Regions from separate parts of the Xanthomonas sp. F4 genome, predicted to be linked through region 1. Evidence: predicted binding sites of a transcription regulator. Region 1 holds the regulator's gene; the other holds the start of a gene.
The links. Region 1 encodes FliA, which starts transcription of late flagellar genes. Its sites were predicted from a motif close to TAAAGTTTNNCNNNCNNNGGCCGATAA; they were not measured.
Positions count from the first base shown of each region.

Region 1 (3,405 bases):
GCGCGCGGCGCCGGCTGCAGCGCCTGCGGCGTGGCCGTCGGCGGCGCATCGCCGTGCAACTGGTCCAGCAGCGCTTCGAATTCGTCGTCGCTGATCAGATCCCCCGCGGCCGCGGCGGTGGCCGCTGCGGGGGCGGGTGCCGGCGCGGCGCTCTTGGCCGGGGCCGGGGCCGGGGCGGCGTCGCCGTGCGCGTCGAACTGCGCGATCAGTTCCGGCGGCGCACGCGGTGGCTCCTGGCCGCTGCCGAAGGCGTCGAGCATCGACTGCAGGTAGTCCAGCGACTGCTGCGCGGCGTCGAAGTGCCGCGCCTGCAGGGTGGCCTGGCCGGCGCGGGCCATGCCCAGGGTTTCCTCCGCGGCGTGGCACAGTTCGACCATGGCGTTGATCGCCAGGAAGCCGGCGCCGCCCTTGAGCGTGTGGAATCCGCGGAACACGGCGTTGAGCTGGCCGCTGTCCTCGGGCGCCTGCTCCAGCGACACCAACTGCTCGCCGAGCCGGTCCAGGATCTCCTGGGCCTCGATGATGAAGTCGGCAGCGATGTCGTCGGGTACGGCGCTCATGGCATTACAGTCCCAGTCCGGACAGCAGGTCGTCGGCGTCGTTCTGCGACACGCCGTGGCGGTCCAGACCGGGCAGGGCCGGGCCGGCCAGGCTGCCGTCGGGTTTGCGTTCTTCCTTCGGCGGCAGCCCCAGCGCGCCGAAGCCTTCGTGCACGCGGCGCACGATGCCGGCGACGCGGCGGATGATCTGCCCGGTCAGGTCCTGGAAGCTCTGCGCCAGCGCCATTTCGGTGAGGTTGTGGCGGATCTTGTCGAGGATCTCGCCCTGGTCGCCGCTGAGGCCGCCGGCGGCGAGCTGGTTGGCCAGCGCGCGGCATTCCTCGGCCAGGTCCAGGGTGCGGTGGCTGGCCTGTTCGGTCATCTCCACCACGTGGTCCAGACGCGAGCAGGCGTCGTCCAGCTCGCCGGCCTCGCTGGGCACCACCGGCAGTTCGCCGAGCGCCTGACCCAGATCGCGCGCGAGCCGGCTCAGGCCCTGCATCATCGGCCGCGTGCGCCAGGCGGCGAGGGTGTCGATCTCCCTGCGCCAGCCGGCCTCGTCGCCGTTCTCCAGCGCGTCCAGCGCGCCTTGCAGGCGTTCGATCAGGGCGGTACGTTCGGCGGTGGCTTCCATTTAGGCGGTCGCTCCCAGGCGTTCGAAGATCTTGCCCAGCTTCTCCTGCAGCGTCTGCGCGGTGAACGGCTTGATGATGTAGCCGTTCACGCCGCACTGCGCGGCCTCGATGATCTGCTCGCGCTTGGCCTCGGCGGTGACCATCAGCACCGGCAGGTGCTTGAGCTTGTCGTCGGCGCGGATGTTGCGCAGCAGATCGATGCCGGTCATGCCGGGCATGTTCCAGTCGGTGACCACGAACTCGAACGGTGCCGAGCGCAGCGCGGCCAGGGCGCTGTTGCCGTCTTCGGCCTCGGCGGTGTTGGTGAAGCCCAGATCGCCGAGCAGATTCTTGACGATGCGCCGCATCGTCGAGAAATCGTCCACGATCAAAATCCGCATGTTCTTGTTCACCACTGACTCCTAAGGGTTCCTATTCTTCGTCTTCCAGACCGGCATCGGCGACACCGAACGCCTTCAGGCGTCCGCGCAACCGTACCGTGGCCTGGCCATGGATCTGACACACGCGCGACTCGCTGACCCCGAGTACCGCGCCGATTTCCTTGAGGTTCAATTCCTGCTCGTAGTACAGCGACAGCACCAACTGCTCGCGTTCGGGCAACTGCGCAATGGCCTTGCCCAGCTCGCGGCCGAATTCGCTGCGCTCGAGCATCTGCTGCGGATTGGGTCCGCCCTTGGCGATGGTATCCAGCTCGCCATGGTCCTCGATGCGCGACTCCAGGCTCAGCACCTGGCCGCGGGCGGCATCTTCCATCAAACGCAGGTATTCGGGAAGCGGCATGTCCATCGCCGCGGCCACTTCGTTGGCGGCGGCGGCGCGGCCGGTGCTCTGTTCGATCTTGCGGATCGCCGAGGCGGCGTCGCGGGCGCGGCGGTGCACCGAGCGCGGCACCCAGTCGCCGCGGCGGATCTCGTCGATCATCGAGCCGCGGATGCGGATCGAGGCGTAGGTCTCGAACGAGGCGCCCTGTTCGGCGTCGTAGCTGCGCGAAGCCTCGATCAGGCCGATCATGCCGGCCTGGATCAGGTCGTCGATCTCGACGCTGGCCGGCAGTCGCGCCGCCAGGTGATGGGCGATGCGCCGGACTAGGTCCGAGTGCTGGGCGATGTAGTCGTTGGCGCTGTTGCGCTGGACGGCGCGGTAGTGGGCGGCGGCGTTCATGCGGCCACCCCGCGCTGGATGATGCGTTCGACGAAGAACTCGACGTTGCCGCGCGGGGCGGTCGGCGCCTGCCAGCGCGCGGTGCGCCGGGCGATCTCGGAGATCGCCTGCGCCGACGGGCTGGACGGGTAGGCCTTGACCACCGGCTGCTGGCGCTGCACCGACAGGCGCAGCCAGTCGTCCTGCGGCACGCAGCCCAGGTAGTTCAGCGACACGTCGCCGAGGAACTTCTCGCAGACCCGGCTCAGCTTGTCGTACAGCAGGCGGCCTTCGTTGAGGTCGCGCACCATGTTGGCGACGATCTGCACCCGGTCCACGCCGCGCTCGCGCGAGAGGACCTTGATCAGGGCGTAGGCGTCGGTGATCGAGGCCGGCTCGTCGCAGACCACCACCACCGCGTCCTGCGCGGCCTGGCAGAAGGTCAGCACGCTGTCGGTGATGCCGGCGGCGGTGTCGACGATCATCACGTCCAGCTCGCGCTGCAGCTCGGAGAACACGTTGACCAGGCCCACGTGCTGGGCCGGCGGCAGCTCGGCCATGTAACGGCGGCCGGAGGCGGCGGGCACCACCATCAGCCCGTTGGGCATGTCGATCAGCACTTCTTCGAGGGTGCAGCGCCCGGCGACCAGGTCGGCCACGGTGAACTTGGGCGTCAGCCCCAGCAGCACGTCGACGTTGGCCAGGCCGAGGTCGGCGTCCAGCAGCAGGGTGCGCTTGCCCATGTCGGCCAGCGCCATGGACAGGTTGACCGAGATGTTGGTCTTGCCCACGCCGCCCTTGCCGCCGGTCACGGCGATGGTGCGCACCGGACCCAGCGGTTCGCTACGCGTCGCCGACAGGGGGAAGGCATTGGTCAGATTGACGTAGTCACGCGACGGCATGGGTCTGCTCCGGAGTACAGGGCTTATCGGCAGCGCGCCGCAAATCTTCAAGGCGCAATACCAGGCTGGCGGCGTTGGCGCGGTGCAGGTCGTCCGGCACGCGCTGTCCATCGGTCACCCAGGTGATGGGGAGGCGGTGGTCCACGACCACCGACAAGGCACTGCCGAACCGCCCGGTCTCGTCCAACT
Region 1 is NZ_JAASQX010000002.1:97,267-100,671, forward strand. It holds gene FHR66_RS08320 (chemotaxis protein CheA) at 1-560, opposite strand, end outside; gene FHR66_RS08325 (protein phosphatase CheZ) at 565-1,173, opposite strand; gene cheY (chemotaxis response regulator CheY) at 1,174-1,566, opposite strand; gene FHR66_RS08335 (RNA polymerase sigma factor FliA) at 1,586-2,335, opposite strand; gene FHR66_RS08340 (MinD/ParA family ATP-binding protein) at 2,332-3,216, opposite strand; gene flhF (flagellar biosynthesis protein FlhF) at 3,203-3,405, opposite strand, start outside.

Region 2 (3,405 bases), 890 kb from region 1:
GTGCTCTCGTCCATCTGCGTCACGGTCTGGTTGACCTGTTCGATGCCGGCGGACTGTTCCTGCGACGCGGCCGAGATCTCGCCCATGATGTCGGTGACGCGCTGCACCGATGCGACGATCTCCTGCATGGTGCTGCCGGCCTGGTCGACCAGCGCCGAGCCTTCGGCGACGCGGCTCACCGAGTCGTCGATCAGGCCCTTGATCTCCTTGGCGGCATTGGCCGAGCGCTGCGCAAGGGTGCGCACTTCGCTTGCGACCACGGCAAAGCCGCGGCCCTGCTCGCCCGCACGTGCCGCTTCCACTGCGGCGTTGAGCGCCAGGATGTTCGTCTGGAAGGCGATGCCGTCGATGACCCCGATGATGTCGGCGATCTTCTTCGACGACGCTTCGATGCCGCTCATGGTGGCGACCACCTGACCCACCACCGCCCCGCCCTGCGAGGCGACCGACGCCGCGCCGCTGGCGAGCTGGTTGGCCTGGCGCGCATGCTCGGCGTTCTGCCTGACGGTGGAGGTCAACTCTTCCATCGACGCCGCGGTTTCCTCGAGACTGGCGGCCTGCTGCTCGGTGCGGCGCGACAGGTCGTCGTTGCCGGTGGCGATCTCGCTGGCGGCGGCATTGATGCTGACCGCCGCGCTCTGGATGCGGCCGACGATGCCGGTCAACTGGTCGGCGGTGGCGTTGGCGTCGTCGCGCATGGTCGCAAACACGCCATGGAACTCGCCGTCCATGCGCGCAGTCAGGTCGCCCGCGGCAATGGCCTGCAGCAACGCCGACAGCTTGCCCAGGTTGCGGTCACTGACCTCCATCATCGCGTTGAGGTCCTGCACCATCAGCCGGAAGTCGTACTGGAAGTGGGCGGCATCGCCACGGGCGCTGAAGTCGCCGGCGGCGGCCGCGGCGGCCAGGCGCTTGATCTCGGTGTTGATCGCCAGCAGGCTGGCCTTGGCCGCGTCCATCGATTCGTGCAGCACCGCACGGCTGCCGGGCAGGCGCCGGGCGTCGCGGCGCAGGTCGCCGTTGGCGTATTGGTTGAGGATCTCGACCGCCTCGACGATGGCGTCCAGGTGCTCGAACATCATGGTGTTGATGCCCTTGCTCAGCTCGCCATAGACGCCGGGGAAGTCCTGCGGCATGCGGTGACTGATGTCCTTGTCGGCGTGCAACTCGATCATCAGCGTGGTTTCGCTGGAGAAGCGTTGCAACTGGTGCTGCATGCGTCCCATCGCCAGCAACAGGCGACCGGGCTCGTCGCGTGCCTCGGTGATCACGTCGTTGTCCAGGCGGCCGTCGGCGATGGCTTCGGCGGCGCGGGTGGCGCGGGCCAACGGCAGCGTGAGGCTGCGAGTGATCAGCCACGCCAGCACGCTGCTGACCAGCACCACCGCCAGGCCGCCGGCGATGAGCATGGCGCGCCCACGCGTCATCGCGGCCGTCGCGTCCGCGTAGGCTTCGCTGCTGCGGGTGGCCTGTAGATCGGCATAGCGGGCGATGGCGTCCTGCCATTTCTGCGTCAGCGGCGCGGACTGTTCCATCAGCAGGGCCAGTGCCTCATCCGGCTTGTCGTGCATGCCCAGATCGATGACGCGATTATTGACGTCGACGGTCTTCTCCCGAGTGCGGTCGACCTCCTCCAGCACGGCCTGGCTCTGCGCGCCGCTCGGAATGGCGCCCGCCCGCTTGCGCGCTTCCTGGTAGCGCGCACGCTGCTCGGCGATGACCTTGGCGAAGCGGATGTTGTCTTCCTGCGAGGTCGGCAACACGATGTTGCGGACATTCATGGCCACGACCGAACTGGCGTTGAGCATGTCGCTGGACGCGCGGATGGCGGCGATGTTGCGGTTGACGATGCCGTCCAGCCGTTCGCGTGCCTGGAACAGGGTCAGCAGCCCGGCAACGACCAGGGCCGAGGACAGCAGGATGAGGATGCCGAATGCGGTGGCGAGCCGGGCGCCAACGTTGTAGCGCTGAAGGAATGCAATCATGGAAGAGGCCTATTTGGGGGAATGGCTGGGGCAATGGAGCGGCCGGGACCACGCGCGCCGACCAGCCGCCGGTGCGTGCGTCCGAATGGAACCGGGATGAAGAGAGCGTGAAAAAGCGTTCTGAATCAAACGCTTGATGACGCTTCCCGCTCAATGTGCGGGCGGTGTAACGGCTTCCCGCGGAGAGACTTGAGAGGCGATTGCGGAAAATTTATTGAACAGCCTCAGGCAGATGACGGATGTGTCGAAGGCGCATTCGCGCAGCGGCCGGATCGGCCGTTTTGCGTGAAAGATGCGTGCATGCAGGGTTACAAATGCCGGCATGGCACTTGCTTTCGATGAAAGGGCGCGAGGTGGAAAAATTTTCCGTTGGCCGCGGTGCAGGCATGCCAAACGCGCGCGACGCCGACAAGAAGTGCGATCACAGTCGCGTCGCAGCATCGACAGGAAGAGATGGGGCATGCGATGACGCGCGGATACGGTCGTGCAAGCGGCACATGCCCCTTTGCACGAAAGCGCACGCACGCGGCAGCGGCGAACATGACGCAGGTCAGCAACGCGCTATGCGGCGATACGTCCGCGTGAGCGTGGCGGTGTTGAGGGCGGCACACGGTGCCGCGCGCACGTGGGGTGCGGCTTTGTCAGGAGCGCAGGCGCCGCGCCCCTGCAGGCACGGCATCATCGACTGCAACAGCAAACGCCTGGATCAGCGCGCCGTGGCGCCGGCAGCAGCATGGCTGCCGGCCGTGTGGAGCGGGCGGCGCGTTGCGCCACGCCGCCCGATGCAGCACAACCTCTGGATCAGAACTCCTGCCAATCCTTGTCCGAAGCCAACGCCAGCGCCGCGGCGGGCTGCGCCGCACGCCGCGCCGGTGCGGCATTCGCCACCACCGGACGGACACTGCGCTTGCCTGCGGGTGCCGCGTTGGCGTGATGACGCGGTGCGTGCACCAACGGCGCGGCCGCCGAGGCGTCCAGCTTGAACAGCGCCACCGCCTGGCTCAGTTCCACCGCCTGCTGCTCCATCGAGCGCGCCGCCGCACTGGCCTCTTCCACCAACGCCGCGTTCTGCTGTGTGCTCTCGTCCATCTGCGTCACGGTCTGGTTGACCTGTTCGATGCCGGCCGACTGCTCCTGCGACGCAGCCGAGATCTCGCCCATGATGTCGGTGACGCGCTGCACCGAGGTCACGATCTCGGTCATGGTCTTGCCGGCCTGATCGACCAGGGCCGAGCCTTCGGCCACACGACTCACCGAGTCGTCGATCAGGCTCTTGATCTCCTTGGCGGCGGCAGCAGAGCGCTGCGCCAAGGTGCGCACCTCGCTGGCGACCACGGCGAAACCGCGACCCTGGTCGCCGGCACGCGCCGCTTCCACCGCCGCGTTGAGCGCGAGGATGTTGGTCTGGAAGGCGATGCCG
Region 2 is NZ_JAASQX010000002.1:985,532-988,936, forward strand. It holds gene FHR66_RS12230 (methyl-accepting chemotaxis protein) at 1-1,985, opposite strand, end outside; gene FHR66_RS12235 (methyl-accepting chemotaxis protein) at 2,787-3,405, opposite strand, start outside.
Region 2: a site for FliA is predicted at 2,152-2,178, ahead of FHR66_RS12230 (methyl-accepting chemotaxis protein). Genes of this name have one in related genera too.